DNA from 4 places in the Methylobacterium sp. P1-11 genome. Region 3 is predicted to be linked to each of the others. Evidence: predicted binding sites of a transcription regulator. Region 3 holds the regulator's gene; each other region holds the start of a gene.
The links. Region 3 encodes LexA, which represses DNA repair genes until DNA is damaged. Its sites were predicted from a motif close to TGTTCNNNNTGTGTTCNG; they were not measured.
Positions count from the first base shown of each region.

Region 1: CIW48_RS15095 (trna delta -isopentenylpyrophosphate transferase) is a predicted target of LexA. The motif match lies at 2,876-2,893, and genes of this name have one in related genera.
Region 2: uvrA (excinuclease ABC subunit UvrA) is a predicted target of LexA. The motif match lies at 1,770-1,787, and genes of this name have one in related genera.
Region 4: CIW48_RS24710 (ATP-dependent helicase) is a predicted target of LexA. The motif match lies at 2,794-2,811, and genes of this name have one in related genera.

Region 1 is NZ_NPKS01000013.1:123,248-128,547, forward strand. It holds gene CIW48_RS15075 (polyprenyl synthetase family protein) at 1-651, opposite strand, end outside; gene CIW48_RS15080 (DUF2007 domain-containing protein) at 820-1,044, shown strand; gene CIW48_RS15085 (methyltransferase) at 1,041-1,787, shown strand; gene CIW48_RS15090 (hypothetical protein) at 1,797-2,108, opposite strand; gene CIW48_RS15095 (trna delta -isopentenylpyrophosphate transferase) at 2,141-2,815, opposite strand; gene CIW48_RS15100 (heme ABC transporter permease) at 3,891-4,688, shown strand; gene ccmD (heme exporter protein CcmD) at 4,699-4,842, shown strand; gene CIW48_RS15110 (DsbE family thiol:disulfide interchange protein) at 4,839-5,300, shown strand, end outside.
Region 2 is NZ_NPKS01000034.1:9,345-14,644, forward strand. It holds gene uvrA (excinuclease ABC subunit UvrA) at 1-1,627, opposite strand, end outside; gene CIW48_RS26325 (MFS transporter) at 2,096-3,274, shown strand; gene CIW48_RS26330 (cupin domain-containing protein) at 3,330-3,746, opposite strand; gene CIW48_RS26335 (zinc-binding alcohol dehydrogenase family protein) at 3,757-4,776, opposite strand; gene CIW48_RS26340 (helix-turn-helix domain-containing protein) at 4,887-5,246, shown strand.
Region 3 is NZ_NPKS01000003.1:57,515-62,814, forward strand. It holds gene CIW48_RS04300 (ComEC/Rec2 family competence protein) at 1-1,018, shown strand, start outside; gene lexA (transcriptional repressor LexA) at 1,012-1,737, opposite strand; gene CIW48_RS04310 (hypothetical protein) at 1,985-2,434, shown strand; gene CIW48_RS04315 (hypothetical protein) at 2,442-2,657, opposite strand; gene fae (formaldehyde-activating enzyme) at 3,002-3,541, shown strand; gene CIW48_RS04325 (hypothetical protein) at 3,579-4,043, opposite strand; gene CIW48_RS04330 (error-prone DNA polymerase) at 4,088-5,300, opposite strand, start outside.
Region 4 is NZ_NPKS01000029.1:48,533-53,832, reverse strand. It holds gene CIW48_RS24715 (response regulator) at 182-544, opposite strand; gene CIW48_RS24710 (ATP-dependent helicase) at 688-2,757, opposite strand; gene CIW48_RS24705 (hypothetical protein) at 3,607-3,831, opposite strand; gene CIW48_RS24700 (hypothetical protein) at 3,831-5,033, opposite strand; partial or broken gene CIW48_RS24695 (transposase) at 5,283-5,300, shown strand, end outside.

The sequences.
Region 1 (5,300 bases), on a different contig from region 3:
ATTCATCCCGTAGGACCGGGCGGCCGCCTGCTCGGCCGCCGGACGACCCGCCAGCACCGGCCCGACCTCGCAGGCGGCGGCGAACAGCTCGGCGGTCTTGCCGCGGATCACCGCCAGATAGGCGGCCTCGTCGGTCTCCAGATTCTTGGCGTTGGTGAGCTGCATCACCTCGCCCTCGGCGATCACCGTGGCGGCGGCCGAGAGGATGTCGAGCGCCCGCAGGGAGCCGACCTCGACCATCATCCGGAACGCCTGGCCGAGCAGGAAGTCGCCGACCAGCACCGAGGCCTCGTTGCCCCACTTGATCCGGGCAGCGACCCGGCCGCGGCGCATGTCGCTCTCGTCGACCACGTCGTCGTGGAGGAGCGTTGCGGTGTGCATGAACTCGACGCTGGCGGCGAGCTTCACGTCCCCGTCGGTGGCGTCGGCATAGCCGCAGAGCTGGGCGCAGGCGAGAGTCAGGATCGGGCGCAGGCGCTTGCCGCCGGAGGCGATCAGGTGGTTGGCGACCTCGGGGATCATCGCCACGTCCGATCCCGTCCGCGACAGGATCGTGGTGTTGACCCGCGCCATGCCGTCGGCCACCAGCGCGACGAGGTCGTTGAGCCCCGCCTCCGCCTCGGGCTTCGGATTCTCGATGGAGAGGGCCATACCCAAGATCCGTGACCTCCAGATCGGTCGCCCCTCAGGGGGCGGGCGATCCCTTCGCACGCGCCCCGCGGCGCCGCAACATCGTCGCCGGCTGGATATGGGGTGCCGACAGCGCGGATCTCACGCGGCGAAACCGCCGATCCCCGCCCGTTTCGGAGCGAACCTGCGATGATCGAGCTGATCCGGGCTAACGATGTCGTGCTGATCGGGTTCGCCCGATCGATCCTCGAAGCGGCCGAGATCCCGGTCCTCGTGGCTGACAGCCACATGAGCCTGATGGAAGGATCGATCGGCGTGTTCGGCCAGCGCCTGATGGTGCCGCGCGACCACGAGACCCAGGCGCGCCGCCTGCTCACGGATGCCGGCATCGCCCACGAGTTGCGCCAGCCGTGACCGCGGAGGCCGACGCTTTCCTCGGCGGCCGGCTGAGGCTGAGCCAGCCGCCCCGCGGTGCGCATCGGGCCGGGACCGATGCCGTGTTGCTCGCCCGGCTGCTGGTCCCGCAGGCCGGGGATCGGCTCTGCGATGTCGGCGCCGCGACCGGCGCCGTCGGCCTCGCCTGCGCCGCCCTGACCCCGGGCCTGCAGCCGACACTGGTCGAGCGCGACCCGATCCTCGCCGAGCAGGCCCGCGCCAACGCGTCCCTCAACGGCATTGCGGCACAGGTTCTGGTCGCCGACGTTCTGGCGCCCGCGACGGAACGCCGCGCCGCCGGTCTGCTGCCCGACAGTTTCGATGTCGTGCTCACCAACCCACCGTTCTTCGCCGCCGAAAGGCACCGCGCCTCGCCGGATCCGGGCCGCGCCGCCGCCCACACGTTCGCGGGCGGCGATCTGGAGACCTGGATCCGCGCCTGCACGGCGATCCTGCGGCCCGGCGGAAGGCTCGGCCTGATCCATCGGGCGGACGCGCTTCCCGCCTGCCTCGCCGCTCTCGCGGGCCGCTATGGCGGGCTGGCGGTCCGCCCGGTCCATCCCCGCGGCGACGCGCCCGCGATCCGCGTCCTGATCGCGGCGATCCGGGGCAGCCGCGCCGCCTTGAGCCTGCGGCCGCCCCTCGTCCTGCATGGTCCCGACGGCAGCTTCACGCCCGAGGCCGAAGCGCTCCATCGCGGCGCGCCCTGGCCGGCGCCCTGACAGACAGACTCACGCCGCGAGGGCGGTGGGCGCGGCGTCGCGGATGCCGAGGAACCGCTCGACCTCCGGAAGGTCCGGGAAGGCGAGGAATTCCGGGCGCAGCGGCTCGGGCAGGCCCTCGAAATTGAGGCCCGGGAACGTATCGGGATGCGGGTAGAGCTGCCAGGCTGCGCCGGGCTCGACCGGCGGAAACAGGATCGCGACCTTCTCGGCACCGAGGCGGACGATCCGCGTCGGGCTGTAGGACAGCGTCTCGATGCTCCAGCCGTGGTGGGAATCCCGGCGGGCCTTCATGGTGCGGCGGCTCGTCGCGCGATGCATGGCGGTCTCCTTCGGTGGGGGTGAAAACGGGATCAGGCGGCGCTGCGGCGGCCGGAACGCTTCGGCCAGCCGAGCGCGACGAGACGCGCCTTGGCGTAGTCGCGCACCTCGTCCCGGGTACCGGACGGCATCGTGGCCAGGACGGCCTGGGTGGCGCCGTCCAGCATCAGGTCGGTCACCGCGTTGATCGTCTCGGCCCCGTCGATGCGGCGCTTGAGGTCGCCCTCGGCCTCGGTGACCTCGTCGAAAGCGGGCGCCTCCTCGAAATCCTCGTCGACGGCGCGGACCGGGATCTGGTGGGCGCGGAACTCGTCGGCCTCCTCCTCCGAGTAGACCAGACCGTGCAATTCGATCAGCTTGAGGATGACGCGGTCCTTCCCGCGCTTCTCGGCCATGGCGTAGACGTAGGCCGCCTGCTTGCCCGAGACGCGGTAGTTCACGTTGACCAGCGCCTCGCCCATCGACCACTCGACCCGCTCGGTGCCGGGCTTCGCGCCGGGCAAGCGACCGGTCACCAGGATCACGGCCTCGTCGCGCTCGGCCCGGATGACCGTCGGGGGCTCGAAGACGATGCCGGCCTGCGCGGCGATGCGCTCCAGAGTCTTGTGGTAGATGACGGCCGTCCCCTGAACACGCCAGACGTTGCCCCCGAAGGGCTCGCCGTAGCGGACGAGGATGTCGGCGATCTGCTTGTCGGCGGTTCGCATGCGGGGCTCGTTCCGGCGGGGTGGGAGCGTCGTCCACAGCTTTCTCAGGCGGCGCTCTTTTGTTCTCTTTTTGTTCACTCCTATATGCGTGATCCTCCCGCGATGCGCAAGGCTTTGGGGTCGAAACGTGCGGCGCATTTCACGCGTCATCGTCCCCGCGCGCCGTTGGCGCCGGGGGCATGGCCCGGGAGATCACGAGGGACGCGGGACGCCGCGGGAACCCTGTGTCGGCCAGTCAACGCGCGGGATCCGATCCCCGCGGCGCCCGCGGCATCGACCGGGCGTGGTCCCCGGCCGGTGCCGTCTTTCTCGTCGCGGTGTCTTTCGACGCCCCGGACCTGCGCCTGCCTGCCAAGCGGTCTCTGCGAGGCGCACGCACCTCCGGAACCCGCTATCAGCGCCGTGGCCTTCCAGCCGTCCCGCCTCGTCGTGGGCGGGTCCGCAGGTCGCTCAGGGTCAGCCCAGAAGCGGGTCGGCGCGGGGGCATTTCCGCACCCGCCGGGCAAAAGCGCCGCCCGGTCTCACGCCCGCCACCGAGACACGCCCCGTACCGGTTCGCCGCCCGGGGCGATGGCGGCTGAGAGCCACCGACGCGGGCACCGCCCTAACCCACGGACCCGCCCGGTCAGCCACCGGACGGGCCCCATGACGGACGCCGCGGGATCGCTCCCGAAGTGCCGTGGGCAGGTGCGGCTAGGAAGCACAAAATAGGAAGATTGTCAAGGTGCAGGCGGCGCGACACGCGCTGTGGCCCGCGACTTCCCGCCGTCATCCCGCGGCCGCGCCGCGTCTCCGAGATCCTGCACCGTCGTCGCCTCTGGATTGCGGGCTCGTCTGCGGCGCCCCGGAATGACGGGCTGCTTCCCGGTACGGCCCTGCGGGGACGCAGCAAAGCGGCACATCCACGTCCGGCGCCTCTCCAGCCGCCTTCGCCGCCGGCCGACCGCCCAGACTCGAACCGGCCCAGCGCGTGACCACATCTCGGCGGTTCCGCAGACTGCGCCGAGGGCCCGCATTGTTGCTGCACCGCACCCTAGGCTAGACCGCCTCCACGATGTCCGAGACAGCTGCCGCGATGACGCCATCCCTCTGGACCCGCCTGTCGAATCCCAGCCACTTCATGCGGTGGTCGGGAATGCTGGTGCCGTGGCTCACGGCCCTCTCGCTCGCCGTCCTGGCCCTGGGCCTGTACCAGACCTTCTTCGTGGTGCCGCCCGACTACCAGCAGGGCGAGACCGTGCGGATCATGTACATCCACGTCCCCGCAGCCTGGCTCGGCGTGTTCTTCTACGGCGCGATGAGCCTGTCGGCGATCGGCACCCTGGTCTGGCGCCACCCGCTCGCCGACGTCGCCCAGCGGGCGGCGGCGCCGATCGGGGCCGCCTTCACGCTGATCTGCCTCGTGACTGGCTCCCTCTGGGGCAAGCCGATGTGGGGCACCTACTGGGTCTGGGACGCGCGACTGACCTCCATGCTGATCCTGCTGCTGATCTATTGCGGCATCATCGCCCTGTGGCGGACCCTGGAAGATCCGAACCGAGCCGCCCGTGCGGTGGCGATCCTGACGCTGGTCGGTGCCGTGAACCTGCCGATCATCAAGTTCTCGGTGAACTGGTGGTCGACCCTGCACCAGCCGGCCTCGATCCTGCGCATGGGCGGGTCGACCATCGATCCCTCGATGCTCTACCCGCTGCTGATCATGATCGCCGCCGCGACTCTGGGCGGGAGCACGCTGCATCTCTACGCGATGCGCACCGAGATCATGCGCCGCCGCGTTCGGACGCTGACGATCCGCGAGGCCGAACGCCTCGACCGCGCCCAGCCGCGGCTCACTCCGACACCGGCCGCCCTGCCGGTCAGTCAACCGGTCTAAGGGGGCCGCGATGGATCTCGGGTCTCATGGCGGCTTCATCCTCGCCGCCTACGCGTTCACCGCCTTGGTCATGGTCGGCCTCGTCGGCAATGCCCTGCGCGATCGCCGGACGCAGCTGCGCGCCCTGAAGGGTTTCGGCGAGGACCGGCGATGACCATGCCCCTCGACGAAGCGACCGGGCGGCCGCCGCCGGTGCGCCGCTCGCTGCTGCTGATCGCGCCGGCGCTCGCCTTCGCGGCGCTCGCCGCCGTGCTGTTCCTGCGCCTGCGCTCCGGCGCCGACCCGGCCGCCCTGCCCTCCGCCATGATCGGCAAGCCGGTCCCGCACTTCGCTCTGCCCGCCGTGCCGGGGCTGAATGCCGGCGGCGCGCCCGTGCCCGGCCTGTCGAGCGCGGATCTGAAGGGCCAGATCACGGTGCTCAACGTCTTCGCCTCGTGGTGCGCGCCCTGCCAGGTGGAGCACCCGATGCTGATGCGGCTGGCGAAGGAGCCGGGCATCCGGCTCGTCGGCATCGACTACAAGGAGCCGAGCCCCGAAGCCGGCCAGCGCTTCCTGACCCGGCACGGCGTGCCGTTCAGTGCGGTGGGCGCCGATGCCGGCGGCCGGGCGGCG
Region 2 (5,300 bases), on a different contig from region 3:
GCGCCTCGCTCACCGAGAGGGCCGTGACATCGGCGATGTCCGCCATGGCGACCTTCACGGCCAGCGCCTCGGGCTTCAGCCGCTTGCCGCCGCAGGTGGCGCAGGGCGTCTCGCTCATGAAGCGCCCGATCTCCTCCCGGACCGCGTCGGAGTCGCTCTCCTTGTAGCGGCGCTCGAGATTCGGGATCACGCCCTCGAAGGGCTTGGTGACCGTGTATTTGCGCAACCCGTCGTCGTAGGCGAAGCGGATCGACTGGTTCCCCGAGCCGTACAGCACGATGGCGCGGGCCGTCTCCGACAGGCCCTGCCACGCCACCCCGGTCTTGAAGCCGAAATGCTCGGCCAGCGCGTCGAGGGTCTGGCCGTAATAGGGCGAGGTCGATTTCGCCCAGGGACCGACCGCGCCGCGCTTCAGGCTCAGGGCCGGATCGGAGATCACCAGCTCGGGATCGATCCGCATCTCGTGGCCGATGCCGCTGCAGGTCGGGCAGGCGCCGAACGGGTTGTTGAACGAGAACAGCCGCGGCTCGATCTCCGCGATGGTGAAGCCCGACACGGGGCAGGCGAAGCGCGACGAGAAGGTGATGGTCCGGGGCGCCTCGCCCTCGGGGGCGTCGGCGAACACGATCTCGCTGATGCCGTCGGCGAGCTCCAGCGCGGTCTCGAAGGAATCGGCCAGACGCGCCGCGATGTCGGCCCGGACCACGATCCGGTCGACCACCACGTCGATGTCGTGCTTGAACTTCTTGTCGAGCTTGGGCACGTCGTCGATGGCGTAGTACTCGCCGTTGACGCGCAGCCGCTGGAAGCCCTTCTTCTGGTATTCGGCGATTTCCTTGCGGTACTCGCCCTTGCGGCCGCGGACCACCGGGGCGAGCAGGTAGAGCCGGGTCTTCTCCGGCAGCTCCAGCACCCGGTCGACCATCTGCTGGACGGTCTGGCTCTCGATCGGCAGGCCGGTGGCGGGCGAGTAGGGGATGCCGACCCGCGCCCAGAGCAAGCGCATGTAGTCGTAGATCTCGGTGACCGTCCCCACGGTGGAGCGGGGATTCTTGGAGGTGGTCTTCTGCTCGATGGAGATGGCCGGCGAGAGCCCGTCGATCTGGTCGACATCGGGCTTCGACATCATCTCCAGGAACTGGCGGGCATAGGCCGAGAGCGACTCGACGTAGCGGCGCTGCCCCTCGGCGTAGATCGTGTCGAACGCGAGCGACGACTTGCCGGAGCCCGAGAGCCCGGTGAACACCACGAGCTTGTCCCGGGGGATCGTCAGGTCGACGTTCTTGAGATTGTGTTCCCGGGCGCCCCGGACCGCGATGACCCGCCGGTCATGGGCGCTCGCCGGTGCGGCGTCGAACAGGGCCTCCAGCTTGGCGTCGACGGCGGCCTCGGCGGCGGCCGCCCGCGCGACGGGCATGCCGGCCTTCACGCGCGTCGGCTTGGGAGGCGCCGCCTCGGACGCCACCCCTGCGGCGGGGACGGCCTTGGGACCCGCCTTGGGGCCGGAACTCGCCTTGGGCGTGGTCTTGAGATTCGTCTCGGACACCGTCTTGGGAGCGGCTTTGCTGGCGCCGGCCCGGGCTCCGGCACCGGTTCCGGCACGACTTCCAGCTTGGGCTTTGGCCATGTGGGCGGCGGTCTTTCGAGGCGTCGACGCGGTCGGATCGGGTTCGCGCCGGGCCAGCCGCCGCACCGACTCATGTCGAGCCCGGAGGGGCCGATGGCAAGGTGGGCCGGCGGGACGCAAGCCCGTCATGCGCCGCCCTTGCTAGAACGAAACGCGTACGGCGGCAACCGCTCCGTGAACGAGCCGCCACCCCTGCAAGCGCGGCGAAGCGATCCAGCAGCGCCCGGATGTCCGCCCAAATGGGCGCCCAAGGAACAAGCGGGCGCCCAGGGAAGCAGAGCAGGCACGTGAGCGCGCACGTGACCTGACCGCGCAAGCGAGAGCGGTTGCGCCATCCCGGCCCGCTGCGCTGCGCGCCATGCCGGCTCGCCGCGCTGCGCGCGATGACGGCCGCGGTGTTGCACCGCGGGAGCCGAGGCCCCACGTCGCCGGGATCCATTCTCGGACTCGACCCCATCGCAGGTGCCGATGCCAGTGCTCGACCTGACCGGCCCGGCCGCCCTCGGCGGGGCCGGAGATCGGAACGCGGCCCGCGGGCAGCGCGTGTCCACGCGGCTCCTGTTCCTGATCGTCGGCATCGCCAACGCCACCTGGGCGCCGCTGGTGCCGCTGGTGAAGGACCGCGCGGGCCTCGACGCGGCGGGACTCGGCCTGCTGCTCCTCACCTTCGGAATCGGCTCGCTCCTGGCGATGCCGAGCGCGGGGGCGGCGGCCGCGCGGCTCGGCTTCCGGCCGGTCCTGCTCGCCGGAACGCTCGCGCTCGGCCTCGCCTTGCCGGTGCTGGCCGTGGGCTCGGGCCTCCTGCCGCTCACCCTGGCGCTGCTGCTGTTCGGCGCCGGGATGGGGGCGATCGACTGCGTCATGAACCTGCAGGCGGTGGTGGTGGAGCGCGCGAGCGGGCGGCCGATGATGTCGGGCTTCCACGGCCTCTACAGCCTCGGCTGCATCCTGGGGGCGCTGATCGCCAGCGTCCTGCTGGCCGCCGGGCTCGGCGCAGGCTGGAGCGTGCTGCTCCTGGTCGCCGGGATCGCGGCCCTGTTCGCGGCCGCGTGGCCCGGCATCCTGCCGGCCGGCCGGGCCCGGGGAAGCGGCCCCGCCCTCGCGCTGCCCCAGGGCATCGTGCTGGTGCTGGGCCTGCTCTGCTTCGTGGTGTTCCTCACCGAGGGCTCGGCCCTGGACTGGAGCGCCCTGTTCCTGATCCAGCACCGGGGGCTCGATCCGGCCTGGGCGGCGCTCGGCTACGCGGCCTTCTCGGTCACGATGACGGCCGGGCGTCTTGCCGGCGACGCCATCGTGGCCCGGCTCGGCCGGCGGACGGTCGTGATCCTCGGCGGCCTGCTGGCGGCGGCCGGCCTCGCGCTCTCGGTCGTGGTGCCGGCCTGGGAGGCGGCGCTCGCCGGATACGCCCTGGTCGGGGCGGGCTGCGCCAACATCGTCCCGGTCCTGTTCACGGCGGCCGGCCGCCAGACGGCGATGCCCGAGAGCGTGGCGGTCCCGGCGGTGACGACGCTGGGCTATGCCGGGGTGCTGGCGGGCCCGGCCCTGATCGGCTTCGCCGCGCAGGGGGTCGGCCTGCCGGCCGCCTTCCTGATCGTGGCCGCCCTGCTCCTCGGCGTGGCGGCGGCCGGGCGCTCCCTGCGGGTCTGAGGCCCCGGTCTGGGGCCCCGGTCGGAATCTCAGGTCCGCGGCGGCGGTCCGAGGCTCAGGTGGCCGCGTTGCGGGCCATGAAGGTCGCCGGGCTGCCGTCCTCCGGGTTCACGAAGACGATGTCGGTGGGCGCCCGCCGGGGCGTGTCGATCGACAGGAAGGTCACCGGCGCGCCGGACTCGATCTCCGGCATGGCGTGGACAATGCCCCTGGCGAAGAACAGCAGCTGGCCGGGGCCGAACGCGGCCACCGAGGCGGGGTCGCCCATCCAGAAGGTGCCCCGGCCCGACAGGCAGTACAGGTACTCGTCGCAGGTGGCGTGATAATGCGGCGGGGTCGGCCGGTAGACCCGGAACACCCGGGCGCTCGCGGCCGCCCGGTCGGTCAGGTAGGTGTCGGCCAGGAGCGTCGCGGCGCTGTCGGGCAGGGCCGCCGCCAGCGCCGCCACGTCGAAGATCCCGGTTTCCGCCATCCCGTCCCCCTCACGCCGGAAAGCCTTCGAGCACGATCTTGCCCTTGGCGCGCCCGCTCTCGATCAGCGCGTGGGCGCGCCGGAGGTTCTCGGCGTCGATCCGCCCGTAATGCTCACCCAGGGTGGTGCGCAGGCGCCCCGAATCAACGAGGCGGGCGATCTCGTCGAGGAGCGCGCCCTGGGCGGCGATGTCGGCGGTGCCGAACATCGAGCGGGTGAACATGAACTCCCAGTGCAGCGACAGGCTCTTGCGCTTCAGGAGCCCGACATCGAGGCGCTCGGGATCGTCGATCAGGGCCAGCCGCCCCTGCGGGGCGATCAGGTCGACGATCGCGGCGAGGTGGGCGTCGGTATTGGTCGTGGAGAAGACCAGCCCCGGTGCGCCGAGCCCCAGGGCCGCCACCTCGGCGGCGAGGGGCCTGGAATGGTCGACCACGTGGTGGGCGCCGAGATCCCGGCACCAGGCCGCCGTCTCGGGCCGCGACGCGGTGGCGATCACGGTGAGGTCGGTGAGTTCCCGGGCGAGCTGGATCGCCACCGAACCGACGCCCCCCGCCCCGCCGACGATCAGGATCGCCGGTGCGGCGCCCGGCACGGGCTTTCCGGTGTCGAGCCGGTCGAACAGGGTCTCCCAGGCGGTGATCGCGGTGAGCGGCAGGGCGGCGGCCTGCGCCCAATCGAGGCGCGCCGGCTTGTGGCCGACGAGGCGGGCGTCGACGCAATGGAACTGGGCGTTCGTCCCCGGCCGGGTGAGGTCGCCCGCATACATCACCGCGTCGCCCGCGGCGAAGCCCTGGACCTCCGCGCCGGCGGCGACGACGGTCCCGGCCGCGTCCCAGCCCAGCACCTTGAGTCCGCCGGCCTCCGGCTCGGCCCGGCGCCGGACCTTGGTGTCGACGGGATTCACCGAGACCGCCTCGACCTGCACCAGGAGGTCGCGCGGGCCGGGCTCGGGCTGCGGCAGGTCGCAATCGACCAGGGCTTCGGGATCGGTGATCGGCAGGGATTTGCGGTATCCGACGGCGCGCATCGTGATCTCCTCGAACGGTCGCCGCAGGAGATGCCGCCTGCCTTCACAGGCCGCAAGTACGCACATAAAACGCCGATAGTGCCGAAAACGATACCGTCGGAGAGGATGCCATGCCCCGCACCCGCCACCACACCGGCGCCTGCAGCCCCGGCTGCGCCGTCGAGGCGACCCTCCGGTTCATCGACGGCAAGTGGAAGGGCGTAATCCTCTACCACCTGCTGGAGGGGACCCTGCGCTTCAACGAGATCCGGCGGCGGCTCACCAGTGTAACCCAGCGCATGCTCACGAATCAGCTGCGCGAAATGGAAGCCGACGGCCTGATCACCCGGACGATCTATCCCCAGGTCCCGCCGAAGGTCGAATACAGCCTGACCGAGCGGGGGCGATCCCTCGAGCCGGTTATCCGCGCGCTGAAGACATGGGGTGATCTGCACGCCGAGCCGGCACAAGCGATCCAGAACGCCGCCTGATTGGGCAGATCCGTGCCGGATCTGTACGAAGCCGCATAACCCTATCTTTATGAC
Region 3 (5,300 bases):
GCTCGTCGGCACCGGCCTCTCGGCGGTCGCCGGGACCCTGGCCACGACCCTGGTGGCGCAGATCGCGACCGCACCCTTCGCCACCTACCATTTCCAGACCGTCCAGCCCTTCGGGCTCGTCGGCAATGCCCTGACCCTGCCGCTCGTCTCACTGGTGGTGATGCCGTCGGCGGTGATCGGGATCCTGGCCTATCCCTTCGCCCTCGACCGGCCGATCTGGTGGCTGATGGGCCAGGCGGTGGGCGGCATGCTTGCCGTCTCCCACTGGATCGCCGGATTCGAGCGGGCGATCGTCGTCGTGCCGGCCTTCGGCACCGCGGCCCTGATCCTGCTGACCCTCGGCCTGCTGCTGGCGACGCTCCCGGCGTCCCGCCTGCGCTGGCTTGCCGTGCCGCCGCTCCTGTTCGGCCTCGTCCTCGCGGCCCGGCCGGACCGCTACGACCTCTACGTCGATCGACAGGGCGGGGGCGCTGCCGTGCGGGGGCCGGACGGCCGTCTCGCGGCCCTCGGCAGCCCCTCCGGCTTCGTCCTCGAACAATGGCTGAAGGCGGATGGCGACGGACGGCAGCCCGGGGCGCTGATCGTCCGTTCGGGCAGCGGCCGCTGCGACCGGCTCGGATGCACCGCGCGCCTGCCGGACGGAAGGGCGGTCGCCCTGGTGCGGGACCGGCGGGCCTTCCCGGAAGATTGCGCCCGCGCCGCGATCCTGATCACCGGCCTTACGGCGCCGCCGACCTGCACGGGCCCCTTGGTGATCGACCGGCGCGTTCTGGCCGCCCGCGGAGCGGTAGCCCTCCGGGCCGACGGCGAAGGCTTCACCGCCCGCTACACCCGAGCCGACGGCCGCGCCGTGCCCTGGCAACCGCGTTCGGTACACGGGCCGGGACCGCCGCAGCCGATCATCGCTGCGTCGGAAGGCGCCCACGCCCCGGAGGATGGGGCGGCAACGCCTCCGGAAGCCGATGCGCCAGGCGGGGACTTGGTCCCCGGCGACGCACCGACCGAGCCGCTTCAGTAGCGACGGACGAGGCTGACGAGGCGGCCCTGGATCTGGACCCGGTCGGGTCCGAGGACGCGGGTCTCGTAGGCCGGGTTGGCGGCCTCCAGGGCGATCGAGGAGCCGCGGCGGCGCAGGCGCTTGAGCGTCGCCTCCTCATCGTCGATCAGCGCCACGATGATGTCGCCGGTATTGGCGGTGTCCTGCTTGCGGATCACCACGAGGTCGCCGTCGAGGATGCCGGCCTCGACCATCGAGTCGCCGCGCACCTCAAGGGCGTAGTGCTCGCCGCCCGCCACGAAATCCGGCGACAGGGTGATGGCGTGGCTCTGATTCTGAATCGCTGAGACCGGCGTACCGGCCGCGATCCGGCCCATTACGGGAATCGAGATGGCGCGGCCGGCCTCGTCGATCATCCGCGTGCTGGCCGGTGCCGGTGGCTGCCTGGATTTGCCGCCCTCGACAACGCTCGGGGTGAAGCGGCGCGGCTCGGCCGGGACCGAGGACGGCGCCATCTGGCTGAGGCTCTCGGGAATGCGGATCACCTCGATGGCGCGCGCCCGATTCGGAAGGCGCCGGAGGAAGCCGCGCTCCTCCAGGGCCGTGATCAGCCGGTGGATGCCGGACTTCGACTTGAGATCGAGGGCGTCCTTCATCTCGTCGAAGGACGGCGGGACACCACATTCCTGCATCCGGCTCTGGATGAATCGCAGGAGGTCCAGCTGCTTGCGCGTGAGCATCGACGGGGGACTCGCGGCTTGGCGGACCGCCACGTGACGGTCTCCGAAACAAATCACGAACAGGTTAAACGTTCCGCAAGTGTTCCGCAAGATGGCACCGCCACGCTTGGCGCGTCGCGGCCAGCCGGCGGGAGAAGCCGAGAAACGCATTGACGGCATAAGCGGAGCCGTTTCAATGCATCGCGCTGCCCCGCCGGAAGGGCGGCGGATCCGGGGCGCGGGCAGGGACCCTCTTGGAATGACGAGGATGCGACGACCCGCAGCGCTTCTGCTCCTCGGCCTCGCTGCCCTCGGCTTGGCCGGCTGCACCACCGGGTTCTCCTACATCTCGCGCAACTACGTGGCGCTCACCCCACAGGTGGTGACGATCGGCTGCAAGGAGCCCTACGAGGTCTACGATAATCGGCAACTGCGCCGGATGCTGATCGTCTCCAACGCCCTGCGCGAATATACCGGCTGCAATTTGAGCGAGGTCCGGATCGATCCGGAGCCGGACGCGACCCGGGTGAAGCGCTTCCGCACCGCCGCCCGGGCCTATCTCGACGAGACCGTGCGCGAGGATTGTCGGATCACCGGCGAGTCCGTCTTCGATCCTCTGAAGACCGAGTTCGCCTACGCGTGCGATGCGCCGGTCGAGAAGCGCGGTTCCGTGGTGCCGCGTCTGCCGGGCCGCAATCCGGGCCTCGGCGCGCGCTGACCGGCCATCAGGCGCCCGGCTTCGGGAAGGTCCGTTCCGCCGCGTCACCGGCGGCGGCGAGCAGGGCGCGGGCGAAGGCCCGGGCCTCTGCCCGGTCGAGCACGATGGCGGCGGTGACCGGCGCGCCGCCGAGATCGGCGAGGGCGAGTTCCAGGCGCACCCCGTCGGGAACGGCGCTCGCCTGAAGGCTCCAGCCGGAGCCTCGATCCGTGCTCTCCGCCATCTTACGTTCCTCCCGCATGCCCCGGGGAAGCGCCGCAGGCCCCGCCGGAACGGCCCAGGCCCGGGACTGTTCCCGAGCCGCGCCCCGCGCTTCCCTGCCTCGCCTGTCGGCGTTCCTCAAGGCCGCAGGCCGCGGACGGGTGATGATGCGCGCCGATACGGATGACGGCGGTCGGGAGTGGCACCCGCCTTCCGGCCGGCCGACAGGGGGTCGACGCGGTCGCCGGGGATCACGATCGCCGGTGCGATGGCCAGCGTCCGCGACCGGGTTGGCCTGCTCCGAAGCGATTGACGCAAGCGCTCCGATGATGTCTCCCGCGGGCTCCGATCAGGTGGAGTTCGAACATGCAAGAGATCTGGTTCCGCGCGGGCGAGGCCACGGTGCTGGCGGCCGAGGGCCAGTACACCGACGCCATGCCGGAGGTGCTGATCGGCTCGGTGCGCGGGCCGGTGGGCCAGGCCTTCGCGTCGATGATGGGGCAGGTCCAGGGCCACACCCGGATGTTCGTGGTGCGCGACCTCAACCAGCTGGTGCGCCCGGCGACGATGATGACCACCAAGGCCACGATCCACACGGCCGAGTACGTCGAGCTCCTCGGCGGCGTGGTCCAGGCCGCCACCGGCGACGCGATCGTGGACTGCATCATCGAGGGCATCCTGCCCAAGGACGGGCTCGACGAGCTCTGCATGATCATCATGATCTGGCTCGACCCGCGCTGCGCCGAGGACGACAACCTCGACCAGAAGGATCTCTACCGGACGAACTACGAGGCGACGAAGCTCGCCATCGCCCGCGCCCTCAAGGGCGAGCCGACGGTGGACGAGCTGATCGCCAACCGGAAGACCGTGAAGCACTACGCGCTGGACGGCGTGATCGAGTACTGAGCGGGCGCGGCCCGCATCCTGCCGGATCGGGTTCGCCTCAACCCGGCGGGATGCGGCCCACCGAGCAGAGGGTGCGCATCGTGCTGCTGCCCGGGTCGGTGTAGCAGGAGGCCGACCAGCCGTTCTGCTGGATGAACGACTTGCGCCGCTCCGCCAGGGAGGTCCGGTAGGCGTTGGTGATGATCGGCTCGACGGTCGCGGCCGGCTCGCCGACGAGGATCTCGGAGGCCACCGACAGGTCGCGGAAGAAGGTCGTCGAGGGGGTCGGCTCGGCGGAGGTCGCCTGCACGATCGGCTCGGCCCGGCAGGTCACGTCGAACTTGATCGGGCCGGCCATGCGGATGTCGATGCTGGGGCCGGCGCGCTTGCCGACCCGGCCGCCGATCGCGCCGGCGATCTGGCGGGTGAGGTCGTCGCAGCTATCGGCCCGGGTGGCCTCCGCCAGGAGGGGCAGGGCCGCGCAGGCGGCGAGGAGGAGGCGCGGAACGGCGAAGCTCGACATCGCCGCACTCTACGCGCGGCGCGGGGCCTGTCGAGGGGCGCTCGTCAGTGAAAATCCCGGCTGCGATAGACCCGCCGGTCCGGGGGCACGCCGAAATCCGTGTTCTCGGGCGGCAGCTTCATGCCGGCTTCCCGCAGGTCGCGCAGAGCAGCGGTGAGGTCGCGAAACCCCTCCGCCACGAGGTGGACCACCCCGTCCGCCCGCTGGATGCGGCCGCGCACCGCGAGGAACCGGGCCTGCATGACGGCCCGGCGGTTGGTCTCGAACACCGTCTTCCAGACGATCACGTTGGCGATACCTGTCTCGTCCTCCAGGGTTAGGAAGACCACGCCCTTGGCGGTGCCGGGCCGCTGGCGGATCAGCACCAGCCCCGCCACCGTGACCCGCGCGCCCTGGGGCAGGGAAGGATCGAGATGGGCCCGGGCCGGGATCGCGCCGATCCGGGCGAGCCGCCCCCGGAAGAACGCGACTGGGTGCCCCTGCAGCGACAGGCCGGTGGCGGAATAATCCTCGGCCACCGCCTCGGACGGGGCCAGGGCCGGCAGGTCCACCGCCGGCTCGTGCCGGAACAGGCCGTCATCGGCGTGCCAGGCGAAGAGCGGCAGGGGCGCCTCGAGGAGATGGGCGCGGCGCTCGCTCGGATCCGCCTTGGCGGCCTTGCGCGCCGAGGTCCCCTCCAGGGTGCGGACCATCCACAGGGCGGCGCGCCGGTCGAGGCCGAGCGACCGGAACGCGTCCGCCTCGGCCAGCCGCTCCAGGGCGTTGCGGGGCAGGGCGAGGGACGCCTGCAGGCCCTCGATGCTGGCGTAGCCGTTGGCCCGCAGCCGCACGAGCCGCCGCATCGCGGCCTCCGGCAGGCCGCGCACCACCCGCAGGCCGATCCGCACGGCGTGCAGAGCCGGATTCCCGGCCGGCTCCAGGGTGCAGTCCCAGTCGCTGGCGTTGACGCAGACGCCCCGCACCTCGACGCCGTGGGCCCGGGCGTCGCGCACGAGCTGGGCCGGCTGGTAGAAGCCCATGGGCTGGGCGTTGAGGATCGCGGCCAGGAAGACGTCGGGGTGCCGGCACTTCATCCAGGCCGAGGCGTAGACGAGGAGCGCGAAGCTCGCCGCGTGGCTCTCCGGGAAGCCGTAGGTGGAGAAGCCGCGGATCTGCGCGAAGCAGCGCTCGGCGAAGGCCTGCGGGTAACCCCGGCGGGTCATGCCGCCGACGAACTTCTCCGCGAAGCCGCCGATCGAGCCGACATGGCGGAAGGTC
Region 4 (5,300 bases), on a different contig from region 3:
TGTCTTGCGCCTCGTCATCGCCGCGACGGGCGGCCAACGAAAGTCTCTACGTGTCTTCCGCCTCTGACGTTCATGGTCACCTGTTCTTCGTCCGCTCGGAGATCCGCGAGACTCGCCGGCAGCCATGCGAATGCTCGAGCAAGGGCTCGGCGCGCTTCCTCAATGTCTGAGCGTTGAGGATTCAATGCAGCTGCAAGGTTGCGAGCGCCTCTCGGATCACCCATTCCGCGCACGGCTTGCCGATGAAAAATGCGTAGCGCGGGAGTGGCGCAGCATCTTCGAGCGATCGTGCGGAGCAGACGATGATCGCGGTCGACGGCCAGCGCGCGACGACCTCGTGCGCTAGGTCCTGGCCGTTGATATGGCCCGGCATGTCGATGTCCGTGTAGAGAAGGGCCGCGCCGTTGCGGGACTCGAGGAGTTGAAGCGCGTCCGTGGCGGTGCCAGCCTGCAGCACTTCGAAGCCAAGGTCACCGAGCATATCGGCGGCTTCCAAACGGATCAAAGGCTCGTCCTCAGCGAGCACTGCAACGGGGCGGGACATGACCGAAGCCTCCGAGCGGCGAACTTGCCGCACGTCAGAAGCTGATCCGGGATACCGGGCTCATCTGTGCCAAGCCGCACGATCGCCGGGTTGCAGCGGCCCGCGACAGTGCGATGACGCACCCGCTGGGCCAGACTCGTGGTCTACCGCCACATTGTTCGCATGCGACTGCGCAGATCGATCTTAGCAGACTGCGGCGACGGCCGAGCCGCAGTGCCGACCGGTATCGTGGGCCAGCGCGAGAGTTCGAAGAGACCGAGCAGCGCATCAGGGATGAAGCGCGTCCGCTGCGCGTAGACGTGGCGGTCGCCCCTGGCGTTCTGCCCGTGCGTGAAGAAGCGCTGCGGGGTGATGAGATGCAGGTCGTCCTTGGCCCGCGTCATCGCCACGTAGAGAAGGCGGCGCTCCTCCTCGATCTCGGCGCTCGTGCCGGTACTGAGGTCCGACGGCATGCAACCGTCGACGACGTTGAGAACGTAGACCGCGTTCCACTCCTGGCCTTTGGCCGAATGGATGGTCGAGAGGATCAGGTAGTCCTCGTCGAGGAGCGGAACGCCTGCCTGGTCGCTCGTCGCATCCGGAGGATCCAAAGTGAGTTCCGTCAGGAAGCGCTCACGGGACGGATAGCTGCCGGCGATCTGCTCGAGTTGCACGAGGTCGAGCTGCCGGACGGCGGCGTCCTCGTGCCTACGTTCAAGATGAGGCTCGTACCAGAGGCGAGCACGCTGGAGCTCGGCAGGCCATCCGATTTGGCCTGAGCGAAGACCGGCGATCACGGCCAGAAAGGTTGCCCAGCCTTCCGCCCGCGGCGGGACTGGAGCATCCGCGAGCGCCCCACCTGGATCCGCTGACGATCCCACATGATCCAGCACACGCTGGGCGGAGGTCGGCCCGACACCCGGCATCAGCAGCAGGAGACGAAAGCCGGCGACTCGGTCGCGGGGGTTTTCGGCAAAGCGCAGGAGTGCCAGCAGATCCTTGATGTGCGCGGCGTCCAGGAACTTGAGGCCGCCGAACTTCACGAACGGGATGTTTCGTCGCGTCAACTCGACTTCGAGCTGGCCGCTGTGGTGCGAGGCGCGGAACAGGACGGCCTGCTGCTTGAGCCTCGACCCGCCCTCACGTTTTTCGAGTACCTGCTCGACGATGTAGCGCGCCTGGTCACCCTCGTCGCGCACACCGACGAGACTCGGACGTGCCGAGGAGGTTCTGTCCGTCCAGAGGTTCTTCGTGAACCGCTCGGCCGCCAGCCCGATCACGCCGTTCGCCGCGTTGAGGATGGGCCGCGTCGACCGGTAGTTGCGGTCCAGCGTGACGATTTCGGTAGCGGGGGTGAACTGGCCGGGGAAATCGAGGATGTTGCGCACCGTCGCGGCGCGGAACGCGTAGATCGATTGCGCGTCGTCACCGACCACGGTCAAGCCGCATCCATCGGGCTTGAGGGCGAGTAGGATCGAGGCTTGCAGCCGATTGGTGTCCTGATACTCGTCGATCAGGACGTGATCGAAGCGGCCGCCCATATCCGCGGAGAGCTCGGGATCGCTCGCGGCCTGCGCCCAATAGAGCAGCAGGTCGTCGTAATCGAGGACGTTCTGCGCCTGCTTCGCCTCGACATAGGCCGCGAACAGCTGTTTCAGCTCGATCGCCCAAACTGCGCACCAGGGGTAAGAGGCCTTCAAAACCGCGTCAATCGGCATCTCGGCATTGACGCAGCGCGAGTAGATCGCCAGGCAGGTTCCCTTGGTCGGAAAGCGCTTCTCGGTTTTCGAGAAGCCGAGTTCGTGCCGCACGAGGTTGATCAGGTCAGCCGAGTCCTCCCGGTCATGGATGGTGAACGCGGGATCGAGCCCGATCTGCTCCGCATACTCCCGCAGGAGCCGAGCGCCGATGCCGTGGAAGGTGCCCGCCCAGGCGAGCGCCTCCGACAAAGGATCGGCCTTCTCTCCCATCACGCGCCTCAGGATCCCGGCGGCCCGACGGATCATTTCGGCTGCCGCGCGCCTTGAGAAGGTCATGAGCAGGATGCGGCGCGGATCGGCTCCGTTGACGATCAGGTGCGCGACCCGATGCGCGAGCGTGTTCGTCTTGCCGGAGCCGGCACCGGCGATGACCAGGAGGGGAGCTGCGGGGGTCGTGGTGCCACGAACGATCCCGTGTTCGACCGCTCGGCGTTGTGCGGCGTTGAGCGTCTCTAGGTAGCTGGCAACCGTCACGGTCTCGAATCATCCTCGCGATTCGCGACGATGGTCCATTCGCCTTTTGTTCGCAACGCAGGGACAGGCGAGACGAGGCGCCTGCCTACGCTGTTGATGGGCGATGTCGGCCGTCGTCTCAGAGCCGAGCTCCGCTTCCGACCGCACACGGAGCTGCCGGCAGCAAGCTCGGGGAGCGATCCGCTCGCGAACCTGATGATCTGCTCTGCGGGAGGCTCAATCACCGCTCGTGGCGGACTTCGTTGAAAAACTCGGAGGAGGCGCGCCAAGCGTCATGCAAGGCAGCGTTCTTGAGAGGGGGCATCGGATGCCGAGCTGATGCCTGGAGCGGGATGAAGGCTACTTTCGCCGAAGCGCTGCATTCTCATCCAAGGCGGCTTCAGCTCGCAGATACCTGTCGTGTGCCTGCTGGTGATGTCGGGGATGGCGGTCAGGATGAAGGTGGCTTCGGTAGGCGCGTCGTGCTGCCGCGATGAGCCAGTCCGGAGCCGCCGGGTGTAATCCAACCCGCCGGTAGGTCCGCTCCTTGCCGTCATCAGGATCAGCGCGCGAGGACCGTGCCTCCGCGAGCGCATCCATCAGGGTTGTGATGCGAGCCTCATGAGCCGCGAGGAGAGAGTCTCGTTCCTGACGCTCTGCTTGTAGCGCGAACCGCGCTGTCTGATGCTCATGTGCGATGCGCACCATAGTCCCGATGAGTGGGATCTATCGCAGAGCTGCGAGCCAGATCGCGACCGCTGCCAGCCACGGCGGAAATGTCGTCGCCATGATGAGCATGATCACCGTCAGCCCGACCCGAAGGGGACGGACGGGGATGAAGGCTGATCTCGATGCGTCTACAAGACATGTTCAGAGCAGCAAGGCTGCCAGAACGTCGCCGCGTGCGATCACGAGGCCGCGGCTGTTGCTGGTCGTCACCTCCCGCTCGTCGAAGGCCCCGACCACGAGACCGCGTGCATCACGGAAGACGAGCTTGCCGGTCGATGTCTGCCGTATGACGCGGCCGAGGACGAGGTCTCCCCGATCGCGGATGATCTGCGTGGGTGTGGCTTGGTGTTGGGCGGGCGCGTCCATCAAGCCGCTACTCCCTCCTCCAAAGCTGCAAGCGCGTCGTCCTCCCCGTCACCGCCATGCGGATGCAGCGCATCGTCGAGCGCCTTGTAACGGTACACTCCCAGCAGGCGGGCCAGATCGGCGCGATAATGACCGTCGGTCCCTGGCCCAGGGATGATCACGCCCAACGATTGGAAGCGCAGCAGCACGTCGCGCAACACTGGCGTCGGAGGCCAACGGCTCCTCGTTCCTCCGATCTCGGAAACCATCCAACGCCCATCGGTCGTCGGCTTGAGCGACACCGCGACGACGACCTCTGTGCCGTCCGCGGCGCGATGCGTTGACTCGTAGACAGCCAGCAATCCGAGCGCGACTTCGGGCACCTTCGTGCCGGCACAATTTCGCAGCCTCGATCCGAGATCGCAGTACTCTTGTGCGGTTCGAAGTGGCTTGATGCCCTCGGCTGCCGGCAAGGGTGTCGGTAGGCGATCGGCACGCTCAAGCGCTTTCCGCGCGAAAGCCGACAGGGTGCCGGATTGGCGGAGTGATTGGCGCATCGCAGATACCAACCCGTCGTCGTTGCTCGTAGAGATGCATGCTCGGATCAAACCGAGCATGGCGTTGGCGGCAGCGACTTCCTGTGGTGTGCTGGTGGCGTTGAGTACCTCCGGCCACAGCAGGATCGGATCCAGGGTTATCGCGGCGTCGACCGTGCTCGATCGCATCTTGCCGGCGTAACGCAAGGCGTTCGCTCTGCGCCCTACTGGATCGCCGCTGAGTACCTCGAATAAAGTGCGGTAGGTTTCCGGGCGGCTGAAAGGGTCGTAGCCAGCAGCCTGCGTGCCCGCCTCCTTGATCCTGATGAGGCTGCGCAGATACCCGGCGGGTACATCTGCGGATGCGACACCGAAGGTCGTGGCGATGACGTCGCGCGCATGCCGTCGGCGGAGTGCGATCCCGATACCCTCAGCACCGTCGCGCTCGACACCAAGACGGCTCAGAAACACGGCGGGGTTATCGAGATCAGCGCAAGCGACGGCGACAAAGGCAGCTTGCCGGGTGAGAGCACCAGCATGCGTCAGGTCGGCGACGAGGCCGCGAGCGCCTTTGCGGTCGAGCTGCGCCAAAGCCGGCAAAGGCCAACCGACGACCGCGCGTGCTTCTCGGGGAGTATCGCCTGCGCTTTTCGAGGCGCCGAGGTTCGGAGAGAGGATCTCCTGCATCGTAGGAGCGTACGATAGACCCTAGATCCTACAAGCGAATTTGTTCCTATGAATTAGATTTATTGTTGCTTATGCTTGAAGGGTTGACCGACAAGGTCGGCTTTAATCCGGCCGGGTAACCCCCCCGTCTGGACATTTCGGCATAAACACAAAGCCTAAGGCGTGACCTTGCTCCATCTTCTAGGATCTGTCGTCGCTTGAACCATCTGGTGCAGCGTGCGTTTTTTGCCTCCGATCTATGGAGAGCGGATGCTGAGCGACGCACAA